2 regions of the Cytobacillus sp. T106 genome follow, and region 1 is predicted to be linked to the other one. Evidence: a T-box and tRNA genes for the amino acid it is inferred to sense, from the RefSeq annotation. Region 1 holds a T-box; the other holds one or more tRNA genes.
What was found. A T-box is a leader RNA that pairs with one kind of tRNA and senses whether it is charged. The one in region 1 lies ahead of ABU165_RS01335 (valine--tRNA ligase), so its partner is inferred to be a tRNA-Val.

Region 1 (9,619 bases):
CCTCCTGATCAAAGCAGGCTCAGGTGTTGCCACACTCGGCCTTCCCGACAGCCCGGGGGTGCCTGAAGGCGTTGCGAAGAACACAATTACTGTGCCTTACAATGATATGGAAAGTGTAAAATATGCTTTTGAGCAATTCGGCGAAGATATTGCCGGGGTCATCGTAGAACCTGTTGCCGGCAATATGGGGGTTGTCCCTCCTCTTCCAGGATTCCTTGAAGCATTAAGGGACATAACGAGTGAATATGGGACGCTCCTGATTTTTGACGAAGTCATGACAGGCTTCCGTGTCGGCTATCATTGCGCTCAAGGCTATTACGGCGTTACCCCTGACATTACCTGCCTCGGCAAAGTAATCGGCGGCGGCCTGCCTGTAGGCGCCTATGGCGGCAAAGCGGAAATCATGGAGAGAATCGCCCCGAGCGGCCCGATCTATCAGGCAGGAACACTTTCAGGCAATCCGCTGGCCATGACTGCCGGATACGAAACGCTGAGCCAGCTCACTCCTGAATCGTACAAAGAATTTGAACGGAAGGCTGACAGGCTGGAAGAAGGCCTTTATGCAGCAGCGAAGAAGCATGATATCCCGCTGACGGTCAACCGTGCAGGTTCAATGATCGGTTTCTTCTTTACAAACGAAGAAGTCATCAATTATGAAAAAGCGAAAACCTCCAACCTGGACTATTTTGCTTCTTATTACCGTGAAATGGCGAATGAAGGAGTCTTCCTGCCTCCATCGCAATTCGAGGGATTATTTTTATCAACCGCCCATACGGATGAAGATATTGAAAAAACATTGAACGCAGCCGAGCTTGCATTTTCCAAGCTGAAAGGCTGATGGAAGCAGGCCGGTTAACTCCGGCCTGTTTTTTGTGTGTGTCCTTATACACGAATCCCCCCTCATTGCCTCATTAATATTCACCCCCTACTCTCCTGCGCTCCATAACTTTTCACAATCTAATCATAATTACTATCAGCCGTTCATAGAGTGATAATGACATAGTGATTATACGTGAAAGAGCTGAAAGGAGGAGTCGCTTTGTCCCAGGAAGATCAATCATGCCTGCGCTTTTCTTTAGAAGAATCCGTCTGGTTCCAAAAAGGACAGGAAGTATCTGAGCTTGTTTCTATTTCGCTTGATCCGAATATAACCATCCAGGAACATGAACAATATGTATCGATTCAAGGATCGCTGAAGCTGGCCGGGGAGTACCGGAAAAATGAAGAAGGTGAACTGGAAGAATCTTTTGCCAGCCCGAAATTCATTCAATCCGTTGAAGAGAGGGAAGGGGGGATCTGTGAATTTTCTCACCATTTTCCTGTTGATATAACCATTCCGAATAATAGGATAGGAAGCGTCTATGATTTGGATGTCTATATTGATTCTTTTGACTATCAATTCCAGGAAAGAAGCTGCATGAGGCTGACAGCAGATCTGACCATCACCGGCCTCTACGGGGAACAGCAGCATCCTGCCGCGGAGTATGATGAGGAAGATGCAGCACAGGAACACGATGAAAGGCCGGAAGAAGAGGAAGCTGAGGCAGAAGCTCAGGAAGAGGAGCAGCAGCAGGATCATTTTGAGCCACTGCTTGCAGCAGAAGAGGAGACTGAAAAGGAGCTGGAGCCTTTATTCCGTTCGGCAGCGCCGGCAGAGTTAATAATAGAAAACAATGAAGAGGTGCAGCTCCCGGAATATGCCGGTTTCAAAGATTCTATTTATAAAGCCGGGGCAGGAGCGGAAGAGGAAGATGAAACAGAGAACGCAGAAGCTGCCGATCTGTTTGCCCCTTTTACTGCCGAAGCGAGAAAGCAGCCGGAGGAGGCTGAAAAAGAAGAAAAGCCGGCAGCGTTTTTTGACACCATCAAAGATCATGAGCTTCCGGTCCCGGAAGCAGCATACCATGCTGAACCTGCAGAACAAGTGCCTGACCATAGCTTTGCAACGTTCAGGAGTGAAAAGGCAGCAGAAGATACTTATGCCGGTAACCAAAAGCCGGAAATGCAGCCGGCAGAAATATTGACCGGCTTCAAGGCCCAGCAGGAGGAAAGTGAATCTTCTTCTGACCAGGCTCCAAAAAAGAAGAAAGCAGCCAATAAGAAAAAAAGCAAGAGCTTGTCACTGGCTGAGTTTCTGGCCCGAAAGGAAGAAGAGCAGTCTGCCAGGATGAAAGTGTGCATCGTCCAGCATGGCGACACACTCGATATTATCGCAGAAAGATATGAGGTTCCTGTTCCGGCGCTGCTGAGAGTCAATCACCTGGAGCTGAACCAGGACGTTTATGAAGGCCAGGTGCTGTATGTCCCTGTGCATGCCTATCAGAAATAGCCTTCTGCAGGCAATAAGACATGTATGAAACAGGCTGGGCAGGTATGGAGGTACCTGTTCAACTGTTTCTTTTATTTCCGGAGGATCACTACGCCAATAAGAAAGTGGGATACGCGTATGGAAGGAAGCAACAGATTAGCAGCGGTTTCCCCGATTTTAAAGCACTATGCCGTCCAGCCCCACTTTGTGGAAGACTACGGCAGGACCAGGAAGATCTATTCCGATAAAGGCGTTTTTGCACTGAAAAAGCTGAAAGCAAAGCATGGGACCGATTTTATCAGGCAGGTTCAGTCCCTTTATCAGAAGGGCTACAACCGGATAGTGCCGATCTATCCGGCTGCTGACGGCCGCTACGCTGTTTTTCATGAGAGTGAACTGTATTATTTAATGCCATGGCTCGCCAATGAAGAAAAAGAAAACCGTTTTGAACGCCATCAGCAGATGTTCCGGGAACTGGCACGGCTGCACACACTGTCATTGAAGGAAGTCAATGTCACCAGCGAGGAGCGGCAGGAGCATTATGAAAAGACCCTGCTCGCCTGGGAGAAGGAGACAGAATTCTGCGAGGGATTTATTGATGAATGTGAAAGAAAGCAGTATATGGCGCCATTCGAGCTCCTTTTCTGCCTGTATTACCATGATATTACCCAGGCGCTGAAATTTTCGAAAGGCAAGCTGAAGGATTGGCATGAAAAAACGAAGGATGATGAAAAAGCGCGGACTGTCATCATCCATGGAAAAGTTTCAACAGAGCATTTTCTGTATGATGAAAGAGGCTACGGATATTTCAGCAATTTTGAAAAATCGCGCCAGGCTTCCCCGCTCCACGATCTCCTGCCGTTTCTGTCGCGCTCTTTAAGAAGCTACCCGAAGCGGAGCGATGAATCGGTTGAGTGGCTGTATACCTACTTTAAATATATGCCGTTCAAGCAGGATGAAATGCTCTTGTTCCAGAGCTATCTTGCCCACCCGGGCCCTGTCCTGAGAGAGGCGGAAAACTACCATAAGAACCGCGGTGCCGCAGATGAAAGAAAGCTCGTCCAGCAGTTTCAGCGCCAATTCTGGCTTCTGAAGAATACAGAGTACATCGTCATGAGGATCGACGAAATCGAAAGGCAGAAGCAGCAGGCACAGGAAGCAGCAAAAGCCCAGGCCGAACAGGAAGGAGCCCCGGACAATTCGTCCTGAGGGCTCCTAAATGAATTCAAGATGGAGTGCCAGAGCCAGCAAGATAAAGACTGAAAGCAAAAGAACATCAAAGGTCGTAGGAATAAGAATGGTCCGTATTCCCTGAAAGACACAGAAGGGAATTATGAATTGGGCACAAACACTTCTAAAGGTCCTCAGCCATGGAGGCAGGGTATAAGGATTGAATTTCCTTTTCATCTGTTTTCCCCCTAATCTCTTTTACACCATTCTATGTCCCTTCCCCAGGTTAAGTGCCTATTTTTTAGAATCGTACGGGCGGACGTATGATTTTAAAAAATATTGCCGATACTTATTGACTATAAACCGCGAAATTCGGTACTATATCATATATAAATATCATTAGAAAAGCATTGACAGGGAAGAGTACAGTGCAAGCTGCCTAAAGAGAGGAAAACCCCAAGCTGAAAGGTTTTCCAGGCAGAATCATTGGAAGGTCGCCCTTGAGCTTCTTTCGCGAACAGAACATGTTCACAGTAGCGAAAGACGGGAAAACCGTTATCAGATTAAGCGCCTGGCAGGATTGCATTACTTGCCCGGAAAAAAGGTGGTACCGCGAAATCAGCTCCATTCGTCCTTTTATTGACGGATGGAGTTTTTTATTTGTTCAGGTACCCACAACACTAACAGATACAAGGAAGGCAGGGAATACAATGGAGAATAATGAATTGGCGATGCCAACAAAGTATGATCCCCGGAATATTGAAAAGGGACGGTATGAATGGTGGATCGGTAACAAATTTTTTGAAGCGAAGGATGATCAAAGCAAAGAGCCTTATACGATCGTCATCCCGCCGCCGAACGTAACAGGAAAGCTTCACCTCGGCCATGCCTGGGATACCACGCTTCAGGATATCCTTACCCGCATGAAGAGGATGCAGGGCTATGATGTATTATGGCTTCCAGGCATGGACCATGCCGGCATCGCAACACAGGCGAAAGTCGAGCAGAAGCTGAAAAGCGAAGGAAAATCCCGCTACGATCTCGGCCGCGAAGCATTTGTCCAGGAAACATGGAAATGGAAAGAAGAATATGCAGAGCATATCCGCCAGCAGTGGTCTAAGCTCGGCCTGGGACTTGATTACAGCCGTGAGCGCTTCACAATGGATGAGGGGCTTTCCAAGGCGGTTAATAAAGTTTTTGTCTCTCTTTATAAAAAAGGCCTGATTTACCGCGGCGAATATATCATCAACTGGGATCCAGCCACAAAAACTGCGCTCTCAGATATCGAAGTAATTCATCAGGATGTCCAGGGCGCCTTTTATCATATGAACTACCCGCTTGCAGACGGTTCAGGATCCATTGAGGTTGCCACAACCCGTCCGGAGACCATGCTTGGCGATACAGCGGTAGCAGTCCACCCTGAAGACGAACGCTATCAGCATCTGATCGGGAAAAATGTTGTCCTCCCGATTACCGGCCGTGAAATCCCGATTGTTGCCGATGATTATGTGGATAAGGAATTCGGATCTGGTGCGGTTAAAATCACTCCTGCACATGACCCGAACGATTTTGAAATCGGGAACCGCCACGATCTTCCGCGCATCCTTGTCATGAACGAGGACGGAACCATGAATGAAAATGCCGGCAAATACAACGGCCTTGACCGCTTTGAATGCCGCAAGCAGATCGTAAAGGACCTGCAGGACGCGGGCGTACTTTTCAAAATTGAAGAGCATATGCATTCTGTCGGCCATTCTGAGCGGAGCGGAGCTGTAGTTGAGCCATATCTGTCCACACAATGGTTTGTCAAAATGCAGCCGCTGGCAGACGAAGCGGTAGCGCTGCAGCAGAAAGAAGACAAAGTCAACTTCATCCCGGACCGCTTTGAAAACACATATCTCCGCTGGATGGAAAATATCCGCGACTGGTGCATCTCCAGGCAGCTCTGGTGGGGCCACCGCATCCCGGCCTGGTATCACAAGGAAACAGGCGAAGTGTATGTAGATTCCGAGCCTCCGGCTGATGCTGAGAATTGGACCCAGGATAATGATGTTCTTGATACCTGGTTCAGCTCCGCCCTATGGCCATTCTCTACAATGGGCTGGCCGGATGAAGAAAACCCTGATTTCAAGCGCTATTATCCGACAGCAAGCCTTGTAACAGGCTATGACATCATCTTCTTCTGGGTATCCAGGATGATTTTCCAAGGCCTTGAGTTTACAGGAGAGCGCCCATTCAAAGATGTACTCATCCACGGACTGGTAAGAGATGAGCAAGGCAGGAAAATGAGCAAATCACTCGGCAACGGTGTAGATCCGATGGATGTCATTGCCCAGTACGGTGCCGATTCACTCCGCTACTTCCTGTCAACTGGAAGCTCGCCTGGACAGGATTTGCGCTTCAGCATGGAAAAGGTAGAAGCAACTTGGAATTTTGCCAATAAAATTTGGAATGCCTCCCGCTTCGCCCTTATGAATATGGCTGGCCTGAAATTTGAAGACATCGATTTAACAGGAGAAAAATCAGTAGCTGATAAATGGATCCTCACAAGGCTGAACGAAACGATTGAAACGGTAACAAGGCTTTCAGACCGCTATGAATTCGGTGAAGTCGGCCGTGTGCTTTATAACTTCATCTGGGACGATTTCTGCGACTGGTATATTGAAATGGCGAAGCTTCCGCTTTATGGGGAAGACGAAGCGGCAAAGAAAACGACCCGTTCGATTCTTGCATATGTACTGGATAATACCATGAGGCTTCTCCACCCGTTCATGCCTTTCATTACAGAAGAAATCTGGCAGAACCTGCCTCACAGCGGCGAATCAATCACTATTGCCGAATGGCCGAAGGTGAAAGAAGAATACACTGATAAAAAGGCAGCAGGCGATATGAAGCTGCTTGTTGAAATCATCCGTTCTGTCCGGAACAGCCGTGCAGAAGTGAATACACCATTGAGCAAGAAGATCAAGATGATCCTGAAGCCGAATGATGACGAGGTTCTTGCTACTCTCACAGCCAATAAAGCTTATATTGAACGCTTCTGCAACCCGGAAGAGCTTGAGATCAGCCCAGCTGCCGCAACACCTGACAAGGCGATGACAGCAGTCGTTTCCGGAGCTGAAATCATCCTGCCGCTGGAGGGACTCATCAACATCGATGAAGAAATTGCCCGGTTGAAAAAAGAGTGGGATAAGCTGGACAAAGAGGTTGAGCGTGTTCAAAAGAAGCTCTCCAATGAAGGCTTTGTTAAAAAAGCGCCTGAAAAGGTCATTGAAGAAGAACGCGCCAAAGAAAAGGACTATACTGAAAAGAGAGCGATTGTAGAAGCTCGCTTAAATGAACTAAAAGGGTAAACCACCCATAACGGAAAAGGCGGATCCAGGAAGGATTCGTCTTTCCGTATGGTTTCCTATGTATGGAGGCAGATACTTATGTTTCAAACGTACGAAGAAGCAATATCCTGGATCCACTCCCGCCTTCGCCTCGGAATCAAGCCAGGGCTAAAGCGGATGGAATGGATGATGGAAAAATTGGGCCATCCCGAGAGAAAGCTCAAGAGTGTACATATCGGAGGAACGAATGGGAAGGGATCAACGGTTGCCTATTTGCGTTCCATCCTTGTGAGTGCCGGATTCAAGACTGGTACCTTCACCTCTCCTTATTTTGAACAATTCAATGAAAGAATCAGCCTGAATGGCCAGCCTGTGAAGGATGAAGAAATCCTCAGGCTTGTTAATGATATTTACCCGCTCAGCGAGGAGCTGGAAAAGACGGAGCTTGGGGCACCGACTGAGTTTGAAGTTATTACTGCAATGGCCTTCCGATATTTTGCCGACGTAAATCCGGTTGATATCGCCCTGTTTGAAGTCGGCCTGGGAGGAAGGTTTGATTCGACCAATATCGTCCATCCGCTTCTGTCCATCATCACCAGCATCGGCCTTGACCACACAGCCATCCTTGGAGACACCTATGAACAGATAGCTTTTGAAAAAGCTGGAATCATCAAAAGCGGTGTCCCTGCCTTGACGGCTGTTTCACAAGAGGGAGCCCTTTCTGTTATTGAAAAAACAGCTAAAGAAAAGAACGCGAAGCTGTACCGGCTTGGCAGCGAAATCGGAATCAGTGATCATCAATCGTCTGACCACGGTGAAAGGTTTACCGTCAGCACGATTTTCCGGGAATATAAGAACCTTGAAATCAGCATGCTGGGATCTCATCAGACAAGGAATGCCGCGCTTGCAGCTGCGGCCGCAGGAATCCTGAACCAGTACTACTCCTTTATGATAGAAGAAAAAGATCTTAGGAAAGGTCTGTCCGAAGCCTATTGGCCAGGCAGGCTTGAACTCCTTTCTGACAATCCTGTCGTTCTCATGGACGGAGCCCATAATGAAGAAGGCATCATGGCTCTTGCAGATGAGCTGGGCAAAAGGTATGATGGCAAAAAAATAGCAGTTGTCTTCGCAGCCTTGTCAGACAAGAAGCTGGACAAAATGATCAGAATCCTTGATGGAGCTGCCGATAGAATTACATTTACCCAATTTGACTTCCACAGGGCGGCGGATGCTGAAATGCTTGCCGGCCTTAGTATATCCAGAAATAAAACGGCCTGTGCCAGCTGGGAAGAGGCCATCAGGACAGAATTGTCGAACCTGCAGTCTGCTGATGTTCTGGTGATTACAGGGTCGCTCTATTTCCTCTCTGCCGCAAAACCATTTCTGAATTCACTGATTGGGAAAAGGTGTTGATGCTTTGGCAGAGCAGCGCATTATTAGAGTGACAAATTTTTGGAAATTTGATACAATAATATTTATTTTGTGACTATTCTACTAGTTTGTGTGTGTTTTGCTGGGCAAGGAAGAAGGAGGGGATAAGGTGAATCAGGGAGCGATAAAATACATATGGATCATCTGGGCGCTGACTGTGCCTGCCGGAGTCTGGCTAACCTATACCCTCTATCCTCCGCAGCCTGCAGCTTTGAACGTCGATGTCCTGGCATTTATGCTGCTTATGTTTTTTGTATCATCCATGCCGATCATCATCAATAACGTGCCCGTGTTTATGCTGCAGTGGGTGGCTTTTGCCGTTTTTTTGACTTTCGGCATCTTTATCGAAATGCTTCTTGTACAGGCTTCAGTCATCTTTCTCCTTCTGAAGCTCCGGCTTCCGAAAAGCCAGTCTTACAGGTTTCCGCTCAATTCATTTATGTTCTTTGTGGTTTCCTTCATAAGCGGGATTTTTTATTATTCCCTTGGCGGAAAGCAGGGAGCAGACCTGATGGAGCACGGTCCTTCCTTATGGCTGTCCATCCTGTATCCGATTGTCTATTATGTTGTGAATCAGCTCGTCCTTTCCCTGATCCTTTTTTTCCTGCATAAGCAGAAAACGAATTTTTTCGGGAAGGATTTTATATGGGAGTCGCTTACATCGATCATGACGCTGCCGGTCGGATTCATGCTCTATATCCTCTATCGTGAAGTGGGGCTATTATCCATCCTGTTTGTAGGTGTACCCTTTGCCAGCCTGTCTATTATCCTGGGACTCTATAATTCCAGCGAAAAGGTGAACGATTATCTGCACAAAGCAGCCGAAATCGGCCATCAGCTTGCTGAGCGCCTCAACAGGTATGAAGTGATGGAGCTTTTTATCGAAAAGCTGATCGGCATGCTGCCGGTAGACTATGCTTATATCCTCGATGTGGTCGATGAGTCTGAGCTCAAGCTTCTTTATCAGGTGGAGGATGGAGAGCGGACCACACCGTCAGCACTCCCGCTGCGCAGAAATGAGGGCATCAGCGGGCTTGTATGGGCGACAGGGAAAGCTGCCCTTTTCAGTACGAAAAAAGAATGGAAGACAGCAGCCAAAGGCTATATGCCGAAGGAGGTCGAAAGCGTCCTCTGCGTTCCCATCGCCCGCTCAAGCAAAGTTGTCGGTGTCCTCCTTCTCGCCTCCCGAAAGAAAAGGGCCTATGAAAAATATCAGCTGATGATTGTGGACATCCTTTGTTCCCACTTCGCCGTCGCCATTGAAAACGCAAGGAACTATGAAAGAACAAAGGAAAACAGCGAACGCTGTGCATTGACGAAGCTGTATAATTACCGCTATTTTGACGTGCTTCTTGGAGAAGAGTTCATAAGGATGGAA
Region 2 (9,619 bases), on a different contig from region 1:
TCTCCAATAATATACACTGTGCTGTCCTGATACATATTGCCCTCCTGCGGCGCGGGGATATTATATGAGGCATTTATGCGGGAACATAAATATTCATTATAATGCACACGCCCTTATGGAAATTGTAATATAACAGAGACTGCTTTGACAATTATTTTTATGGATTTTTCTAAATTTTTTATCTATTCAAGCTTCAATAGTTATTAGAAAGGACCAAAAAGTCCCTTCATCTGTATCTTTCCTCCTTAAACGGATCGGCGGTCATGGAGTAGCCAAGCTCCTCCCAGAAGCCTTCTTCATCGTCTTTCATAAAACGGATGCCGGATACCCATTTTGAGCCTTTCCACAAATAGAAAGAGGCTGGAGGTATGAATCTCAGCGGGTAGCCATGCTTAGGGGATATTTCCTGCCATTCATGGTTTTCATCCTTCCATCTGTATACAAACAGGGCGTCATTGCCTAGAAGGTCCCCCAGAGGCAGGTTTGCAGAGTAGCCAAAACGGTCCCCGTTATAATACCCGTATATCTTTATATATTTGACATCTTCCTTGATATTGACCAGCTGCAGCAGTTCCCTTAAAGCGATGCCTTCAAACCTGGTCCCAAACTTGGACCAGGTAGTCACACAATGCATATCAATGCTGGACACCGTTTTTGGCAGCATCATCATTTCAGCATATGACAGGGAAACCTCCTCTTCTACCTCTCCAAAGAGCCTGAAATCCCAAGAAGCTTCATCAAATTCATAAACATCGCCCTGGTGGAGAACAGGCCATTTTTCAGTTTCAAATTGCCCTGGCGGCAGCACCCGCTTCACTGTCATCATCCTTTACAATTATATTTTCATTAAGAATAACCTTTGCAGCTTCCTCCCGCAAGAAATCCCCTTTACCAATCACTTTTTCAGGCAGTCCTCCCCGCAAATACCCAATGGGATATAAGCCTGGCCAGCGGGATTTTTCCGGTTTAAATCATAATATTTTGAGAGACTAATTACTGCTGATAAAATAGACATGAGCTGATGAACTGCAGCAGCCGCCATTCCAGAAGAAAGAAGTGACAATATGTCTGAGAATAAAAAGTTAAGCGATATTAAATATTCTGTACTTGATCTTTCACCTATCAATGAAGGCAGTACAGCAGCGGTTTCATTGAAGAATACTCTGGACCTCGCACAGCATGCCGAAAAATGGGGCTATACGCGCTATTGGCTTGCAGAGCATCATAATATGGCAGGGATCGCCAGCTCTGCTACTTCTGTTGTGATCGGACATGTCGCCGGGGGAACCTCTAGCATCAGGGTTGGTTCCGGCGGAATTATGCTTCCGAACCATGCACCGCTTGTCATAGCAGAGCAGTTCGGTACATTGGAATCTCTTTATCCGGGCAGAATTGACCTTGGTCTCGGGCGTGCGCCGGGCACTGACCAGCTAACAGCACATGCATTGCGCAGGGACCGCGGAAACGATGGACAGGATTTCCCTGAACAGCTTGAAGAACTCCGGGAGTATTTTGAAGCAGAGTCGCCGGCTGAAAGGAAAAGAGTAAGAGCCATTCCAGGCGAAGGCTTGAATATACCGATCTGGCTTTTGGGCTCAAGCGGCTTCAGCGCCAGGCTCTCTGCCCAGCTGGGACTGCCTTTTGCGTTTGCCAGCCACTTCTCTCCTGATAATACCCTGCCTGCCCTTCAGCTTTACCGAAGCCATTTTACGCCATCAGATGAACTATCTGAGCCTTATGCAATGGTAGGGGTCAATGTGATTGCCGCTGATACACAGGAAGAAGCTGAAAGGCTCGCCACTAGCATGCAGCAGCAGTTCCTTAATTTGATCCGCAATACACCAGGTGCCCTGAAGCCGCCTGTCGACAACATGGATGAACTATGGAGTGAATACGAAAAGGCTCTGCTGCAGCAGCAGCTTGGCTCATCCATTATTGGCGATGCAGAAACGGTGCAGAAGAAGCTGCAGGAATTCCTGGACAAAACTCAGGCTAATGAATTCATGGTCAACGCCCAAATTTATGATCACAAAGCCCGCTTGCGGTCATTTGAAATTGTTAGTGAGATCATGAAAAAACAGTAAACAAAAAGGGCTGCCGATAAATCTCGGCAGCCCTTTTTTGCTTCTATACTAAATATCATCAAAAAAAGATGCGTGGCATTATACTGCCACGCATCCTTCAGTATGATCTGAGAGGGATTCGAACCCCCGACCCCTTCCCTGTCAAGGAAGTATTCTCCCGCTGAACTATCAGATCGTGTCTTAACTACATATTTAATTATATTCATTTTCGGGGCAAAGTCAATACTATTTCAGATATTTTTTCGTTTTAATATATTTTTTATTTTGCGGTTTGGAGAACGTCTCCATTGCCTAAAGAAGCATGTGACAGTTCCCCTTAACCAATTTGTTAAATATGAATCCTCACCCGATGTCCATTCACGCTTCCTTTTTTAAAAATAAACGAACCCCCGCAGCAGCTGCTGCCAAACAGTAAGCCACTATAATCAGACTGTCTTTAAGCAATGGTGCCAGTTTAGCCGCAATGTCCCCCTGGCTTAGATAACTCAGCGCCCTCATGACAGGGGGCAGCAGCCACAGGAACCAGGAAGCTCCCTTCCACTCATCTGCAGCTGATTCTGCTGCTAATGAAGCTGTAAGTATGAGAACAGCGGCCAGCCAGGCATACCTTTTATCCGCGTTCAGTCCGCCAGAGAAAAGCATTGATACAAGCAGGCCCAGAATCGCCAGCATAATATGGGCATAGAAAGCCAGCAGGTAAAAAGAAATCTCCATTTCCAATCTAAAGCTTCCTGTGATCACAGGAAAGTAGATAGCAAATATCATGAGCGGCAGGGAGGAGACAAACACAGCAGCCGCCTTGCCAGCAAGGTATTTCTTTTTGCTGCCCAGGTGTGACATAAGGATAAACTTTTCCTGTTCCTGATCCAAGGAAAAGAAAAGCATGCCCAGCCAGGCTGTACACAAATATAAAGCAATCGATGAGACCGCGTAGCTGCTAAGGACGGGTGCCCCTTCGTAGGTGTACAATACGAAAATCCAGACCAGGTAAACAGTATACGGAGGCAGGAATCTGTAAGATCTGATTACACTTCTGAGCTGATACTGAAGGAAAGCCATCAAAGCGCTCCCCCCCTTTCTATCACTTCAACAATTGAACAGCCAGAATCAAGAAGGCTTTTTAGAAGGACGTCTGATGCCGAAGCTGCTTCTTTAATAATAAACAGGTTATGGTCCAATTGGCTATACTGAACAGCTGGCAACTCTTTTAGGATAGAAATATGCGGGACTAGGGCTTTTATGTATTTTACGGCTTCTGCAACATTATTAACATCAGATACAACAGAACCATTTTCCAATTCAATCACCCTGTCCGCCGCCTCTCTGACAAGGAAGTTTTCATGAGCAGTAAAAGCAATGGCCATTTTTCCTTTAAGGCCTGGAAGGTACCTGAGGAATGCCTGCTGGGCTTCCTCGTCCAGACCGGTCAATGGCTCATCCAGGAGGAGAACATCCGGCTGCAGCAGAAGGGCCTGGATAATCCCAGCCTTCTGCATCGTTCCCTTAGAACAATTCTTCAAGGGAGTTTCCAGAAACCCTTCTGCATTGAATAACTCAGCATAATATTCAATCTCTTCCTCAAGCTCTGACTTCGTTCGGCCTCCCATTCTTCCTGCAGACAAAAGAAACTCTCTCATCCTGAACCGATTTTGATCAGGGAAATGTTCAGGAACAAACCCGATCTTCTTGGTCCTCCTTTTTACGCTTCCGGCAGTAGGTTCAAAAAATCCTGCCATCAGTTTCAATAAGGTGCTTTTCCCGGAGCCATTGTGCCCGATTATAGCTGCCCGTTCACCCTCATCCAGCTTTAAATTAATATTAGTGAGAATCATCTTCCCTTTTATGTTTTTCTCTGCCTCAATTAATTCAATCATATGCTTATTCATAGTAATCCCCTAGTCGATTTTCTTTAAAGCAAGCACCGATATATCAAGTGACTCTAAAATGTAAAAAAATGAAAAAAAGTTAAGCCTTATACTTGAAAAAGAACATTTGTTCGCATATAATAAAAATACAAGAAATAAAAGCCCTTAGAAGGCTTAATGGGAGGAAAACTAAATGAAAGGCATTTTATACAGATCAATGGAAAAAAATATGGCTATACAGGTAATCTATCTTTCCGCCAAGAACAAGCTGACACAAAGGAAGATTTTAGTAAAGGATATAAATGGGACTACCGTTCTTGCCTATTGCTTCACAAGAAGGCAAATGAGAATCTTCAAGCTCGAAAACATTCTTTCGCTCATGCCGGAAAAAGAGCAGACATACCGTAAAATCAGCTAATTTCAATATTTGTATTGGGATTAGCTCTTCTGCTTTGGCCACCTATATTTCGCCTCCGCCCCACTCGATTTGCAATCAAGCTATGTTAATATTCAAAAATCTTCCTCCACATCCATATTATCACAATTTTAATCATTCAAAAAAGGAGCCCGATTGGACTCCCTTTGTAATTCAGCCTGCAGTCTGCTGCTTTAGTGAATCATCCCTTTTAATAACGAACTGAAGGATGATAAGAGCTGCAAATGAAACAAGGCCGATTATATCTGTTAAAGTTTCTGGATAGATGAGGCATAAACCACCAACAATGCCGATTATGCGTTCAAACCACCACAGCCTTCTGAACCAGTAGCCGATAACACCTGACCCGATAGCCATCATTCCCGCAAGAGCAGTAAAGACTACCCAGACCAGATAATACCATGTTGTATCAATCATTAACAATTCAGGCGAAAGAACGAACATATACGGAATGATAAAGGCCGCGATCGCCAGCTTCGCCGAATTGACCCCGGTCTTGATCGGCTCCCCTCCGGATACACCAGCGGCTGCGAAGGCTGCAAGTGCAACTGGCGGTGTAATATCGGCAATGATTCCAAAATAAAAGACAAACAGGTGGGCTGATAAATCAGGCACACCAAGCAAAATGATGGCAGGTGCCGCGATGGTTGATGTAATGACGTAGTTTGCTGTCGTCGGTGAACCCATCCCGAGGACGATGGCAGCCAGCATCGTGAGCATAAGCGTCGGTATTAAAGCACCGCCGGCCAGATCAAGCAGTCCATTTGCCAGCTTTAGCCCCAGCCCTGTCTTGGTTACCACCCCGACGATAATGCCGGCAGCTGCGGTTGCAGCGGCTACACCAAGGGCAGTTCTTGCACCGTCAACGAGCGCGTCAATAGCATCTTTAAAATTAATCCTGGTTTCTTTTTTGATAGCGCTGACTGCTATTGTAATGAGGATAGACCAGAGAGCGGCCCTAATTACACTCATACCGCTCATAAGCAGGACGACCACTGCCAGGATAGGCAGCAGCAGATAGATTTTGCTCAGCACTTCTTTGCGGTTTGGCATTTCTTCTTTCTTCAGGCCCCTGAGCCCTATTCTTTTCGCTTCAAAGTGGGTCATGATCCATATCCCCGTGAAATAAAGAAGGGCAGGAATCGCTGCTGCTTTGGCAATATCCCAGTAGGTGATGCCTCCGCCAATGAATTCGACCATCAGGAAGGCCGCAGCCCCCATGATTGGCGGCATCAGCTGTCCGCCTGTAGAAGCTGCTGCCTCAACCGCTCCGGCAAATTCCTTCTTGTATCCAAGCTTTTTCATCATCGGGATTGTAAAAGAACCTGAAGTTACCACATTGGCAACTGAGCTCCCGCTGATCGTACCCTGAAGTGCACTGGAGAAGATCGCTACCTTCGCAGGCCCGCCTGTCCTTTTTCCGGCAATGCTGACAGCCAGATCATTGAAATATTGCCCCACACCCGTTTTTACCAGGAACGACCCGAACAGCAGGAACAGGAAAATGAAGGTGGCAGAAACTCCGAGGGGCGTACCCAATATCCCTTCGGTTGTAAAGAACATCGTCTGCACCAGCCTTTGGAGATCCAAGCCTCTGTGCGCAAGGAATCCGGGCATATAAGGACCGTATAAGGCATACGCAAGAAAAAGGGCAGCAATGATGGTTATAGGAAGCCCGACTGCCCTCCTGGTTGCCTCAAGGACAAGGATGATTGCTGTAAGTCCAATATAAAAATCAAGATCAGTCAAACGGCCGACCCTCATAACGATTTCATCAATCATAAGCGGCCAGTATGCCCCTACTGCAACCGCAGCAATGGCAAGGATCAAATCATACCAAGCTACCTTATGCTTTTTCCCCCTGTCCTTTTTCCTCGCCGGGAAAAGAAGAAAAATAAGCGCAAGTGCAAATCCCAAGTGGATGGAACGCTGTAGCTGCGCTGTCAATACACCGAATATTCCAGTGTAAAGCTGAAATAGGGAGAAGGACAGCAAGCCTAAAAAGACAATCCATCCCAGCACTCCCTTCAGCTTTCGCGTCCCCGCTTCGGGATCATATTTTTCGAGCAGCTCCTGCTGCTGTTCCTGAGTCAGTGTTTCTCCTTTATTGCTCAAGGATATTCACTCCTTCCAACTGCTGGTAAATGTTTATTTTATCAATTGTAAATCTTACCCATGTTCCCGGCTCGATAAAACCTGCCATAGGATACTCGGTTCCGTTATATATAATTCTATGATTTGCCCTGACCTTGCCTGTCCGCATATCAAAATGAGGGAATACTCTATTCATATTCCGGATATAGTATTTCCCGTCCTTTTGTTCAAATACCTCACCTGCGGAAGCGTTGTCAGGCATGCCGATCGCAAAATCTTCATACATAAGCTCGTATTGCCGGATCTTTAAATCCTTTGTTGGTTTATAGCTCTCTACCACATCTGAAAGATGGATTGAATGGGTATATTTTATTTTAAAAATTTCTTCCTCGGTGAAAGGGATATAGGCAAGCACTTTGCCTGTATTTTGGTATTGAATTACAAGTGCTTTTTTGTAAGGGATAAAGATAATAATTGCAATGGCAGCAATTAAGAGGGGAAGCAGCAATAATGCTCTCTTCAATCTAGTTCGTTTTTTCATCAGGACCCCCTGTTAGAAAATGGGATGAAGGCCAACACCTTCACCTGGCCCATCTCTCATTGGGCTAAGGCTGACTTAAACTTCAGGTCCTCTTAAAGAGAATTGACCGGCGCGGTAACCTGTTCAGGTTTGCGGCGCCGGCCAGGGTGAAGCCATTTAGAAAAATCAGCAGACTATTCGGCTTTTACGCCTTTTTCGTCAAAATACTTCTGAGCTCCCGGGTGCACATCGATGCCTACCCCATTAAGAGCACTTTCAGCTGTAATCAATTTGCCTTTTGCGTGTGTGATCTTGTCTGTGTTTTCAAAGATAGCCTTAGTAATGTCGTAAACCGTATCTTCAGACAGGTCATTTGCCACGACAAGCATCGCCTGTACAGCAACAGTTGCTACTGCATCAGAGAGTCCGTAAGTTCCAGATGGGACTTCATCCTGGATATAATAAGGGTACTTCTCAATCAGAGCATCAATTTTGTCTTGTTCGATAGGAACAATGACAACTTCTTCAGTTGCTGAAAGACCTTCAACAGCACCAGTAGGAGTTCCGGCAGTTACGAAAGCTGCATCGATAGTTCCATCCTGGATACCTGCAGTAGACTCGTCAAAAGAAAGATCCTGCTTGTCGATGTCATCAAATGTCATCCCATGCACTTCAAGGATCTGTTCTGCATTCGGGTTCGTGCCTGAACCTGGAGCACCGACAGAAACCTTCTTGCCTTTCAAATCCTCAACAGATTTGATGCCGGATTTAGCTGTAGTGACGATTTGAATCGTTTCAGGATAAAGCGTTCCGATAGCGCTGACATTGTCAACAGCAGAACCTTCAAACATCAGCTTTCCATCTTTTGCATATGAGGCAATATCAGTTTGTGAAAAAGCAATTTCAGCATTTCCATCCTTAAGCGTATTCATGTTCTCGGCAGAAGCGCCTGATGTTTCAGCATTGGCCTGGATGCCGGTTTCATCGGAAATGATATCCGCAAATGCGCCTCCAAGCGGGAAGTATGTACCGCCGGTTCCACCGGTAACGATGCTGAGGAATTTAGGCTTTTCTGATCCGCCTTCCCCTCCATTGTCTGAACCGCCTTCATCTGAATTGCCGCCGCAGGCAGCAAGAATCATAGAAAGCGCCAGCAGCAATGCTGCTGAAAGTAGAAAACTTTTTCTTTTCATAGAATTTCCCCCTCTGTTTTTATTTAGAATTTCTCAAGTTTATTTTAACATAAACTTTTGCACAATTGTCAATTACCATCCCCTGGTCGGTCCTAAAACCAATAGCGGGGCGGTTATGCCGGCAAGGAAAACTGTCTTTGCCTTCAATGTTGAAGAGTTATTAATATTCATGGATTAAAATTGGATTTATTATCCAATAATAACATATTACTGCAATAGGCTGAACCAATAAGGTGCACAGATTGGGCAATTCTTAAATTCTTATGTTAGAATTCCTTTTAAAAGGCTTACAAAGCTGTTAATGGAGGTCTGGAATGGAAATTCAAAAAGGAACGATAAAAGAAATCTCTTTTCAGAGCAGGGAGCTGGGAGAAGAGCTGGATATACTTATCTATCTTCCTCCCTCTTATTCTCCTCTTTATAAATATTCCCTTCTCATTGCCCAGGATGGAAAGGATTATTTCCAAATGGGACGGGCAGGACGGGCAGCGGACGAGCTCCTTCACAAAAGAGAAATAGAAAACGTTATCATTGTGGGCATCCCTTATAAAAATGTGCATGACCGCAGAAGCAAATATCATCCGGAGGGAGATAAACACAGGGCGTACATACGATTCCTGGCACATGAGCTCGTGCCTTACCTTGATGCAGAATTCCCTACTTATCAAATGGGGCAGGGCCGCATTTTGGCCGGAGACTCACTTGGCGCTTCAGTCTCGCTCCTGGCTTCGCTGGAATATCCGCATACATTCGGGAAAACAATCCTTCAATCTCCTTATGTGGACGAAAGCATCCTTAAAGCTGCCCGGAGCTTTCCAACCCCCGGCCTGCTGAATATCTATCATGTAATCGGCACGCAAGAGACAGAAGTAAAAACGACTAAAGGAGAAATAGAAGACTTCCTTACACCAAATAGAAGTCTCTCATCCATATTATCTGAGAGAGGTTTTCAATACTTCTACGACGAATTCGAAGGCAATCATACCTGGAAATACTGGCAGCCGGACTTTAAAAGAGCTTTGAAGCACATGCTTTAAGAAAAGCGGAGGCGACTGTTCTATCGAGGAACGTGGACTAAGTACGCCGCGTCCTGCGGCAACGCCCTCAAGCACAAGACGCATTAGCAAAAAAGGCGTCCTCAGCCTTCAATCCTAAGACATTTTATTGATTTTCAAAAACAATCGGCCTTAAAAAAGCACCTGTTATATCATTGAAGTCGGAAAATTTGTTATAATAGATAAACAAATCTTATATATGTGCTTATCATTTTTATCAATGGAGGTATTCAGGATGAAATATGGAATAGTTATATTTCCTGCAAAGAAACTTCAAGATCTGGCCAATTCCTATCGGAAGCGCTATGATCCGCATTATGCTCTCATTCCCCCGCACTTGACACTGAAAGGTGCTTTTGAGGCAACTGATGA

Region 2: it encodes a tRNA-Val, which carries the amino acid that the T-box ahead of ABU165_RS01335 (valine--tRNA ligase) is inferred to sense. The anticodon was not compared.

Annotation. Positions count from the first base shown of each region.
Region 1 is NZ_JBEUMK010000001.1:269,945-279,563, forward strand. It holds gene hemL (glutamate-1-semialdehyde 2,1-aminomutase) at 1-838, shown strand, start outside; gene spoVID (stage VI sporulation protein D) at 1,040-2,329, shown strand; gene ysxE (spore coat protein YsxE) at 2,447-3,517, shown strand; gene ABU165_RS01330 (hypothetical protein) at 3,524-3,715, opposite strand; T-box leader at 3,880-4,117, shown strand; gene ABU165_RS01335 (valine--tRNA ligase) at 4,189-6,831, shown strand; gene ABU165_RS01340 (bifunctional folylpolyglutamate synthase/dihydrofolate synthase) at 6,910-8,223, shown strand; gene ABU165_RS01345 (sensor domain-containing diguanylate cyclase) at 8,351-9,619, shown strand, end outside.
Region 2 is NZ_JBEUMK010000008.1:149,120-158,738, reverse strand. It holds gene ABU165_RS15650 (DUF3870 domain-containing protein) at 1-35, opposite strand, end outside; gene ABU165_RS15645 (molybdopterin-dependent oxidoreductase) at 227-817, opposite strand; gene ABU165_RS15640 (LLM class flavin-dependent oxidoreductase) at 1,065-2,084, shown strand; tRNA gene ABU165_RS15635 (tRNA-Val) at 2,188-2,259, opposite strand; gene ABU165_RS15630 (hypothetical protein) at 2,442-3,143, opposite strand; gene ABU165_RS15625 (ATP-binding cassette domain-containing protein) at 3,143-3,970, opposite strand; gene ABU165_RS15620 (hypothetical protein) at 4,143-4,367, shown strand; gene ABU165_RS15615 (TRAP transporter permease) at 4,539-6,500, opposite strand; gene ABU165_RS15610 (DUF1850 domain-containing protein) at 6,490-7,020, opposite strand; gene ABU165_RS15605 (TAXI family TRAP transporter solute-binding subunit) at 7,194-8,192, opposite strand; gene ABU165_RS15600 (alpha/beta hydrolase) at 8,507-9,229, shown strand; gene ABU165_RS15595 (YjcG family protein) at 9,483-9,619, shown strand, end outside.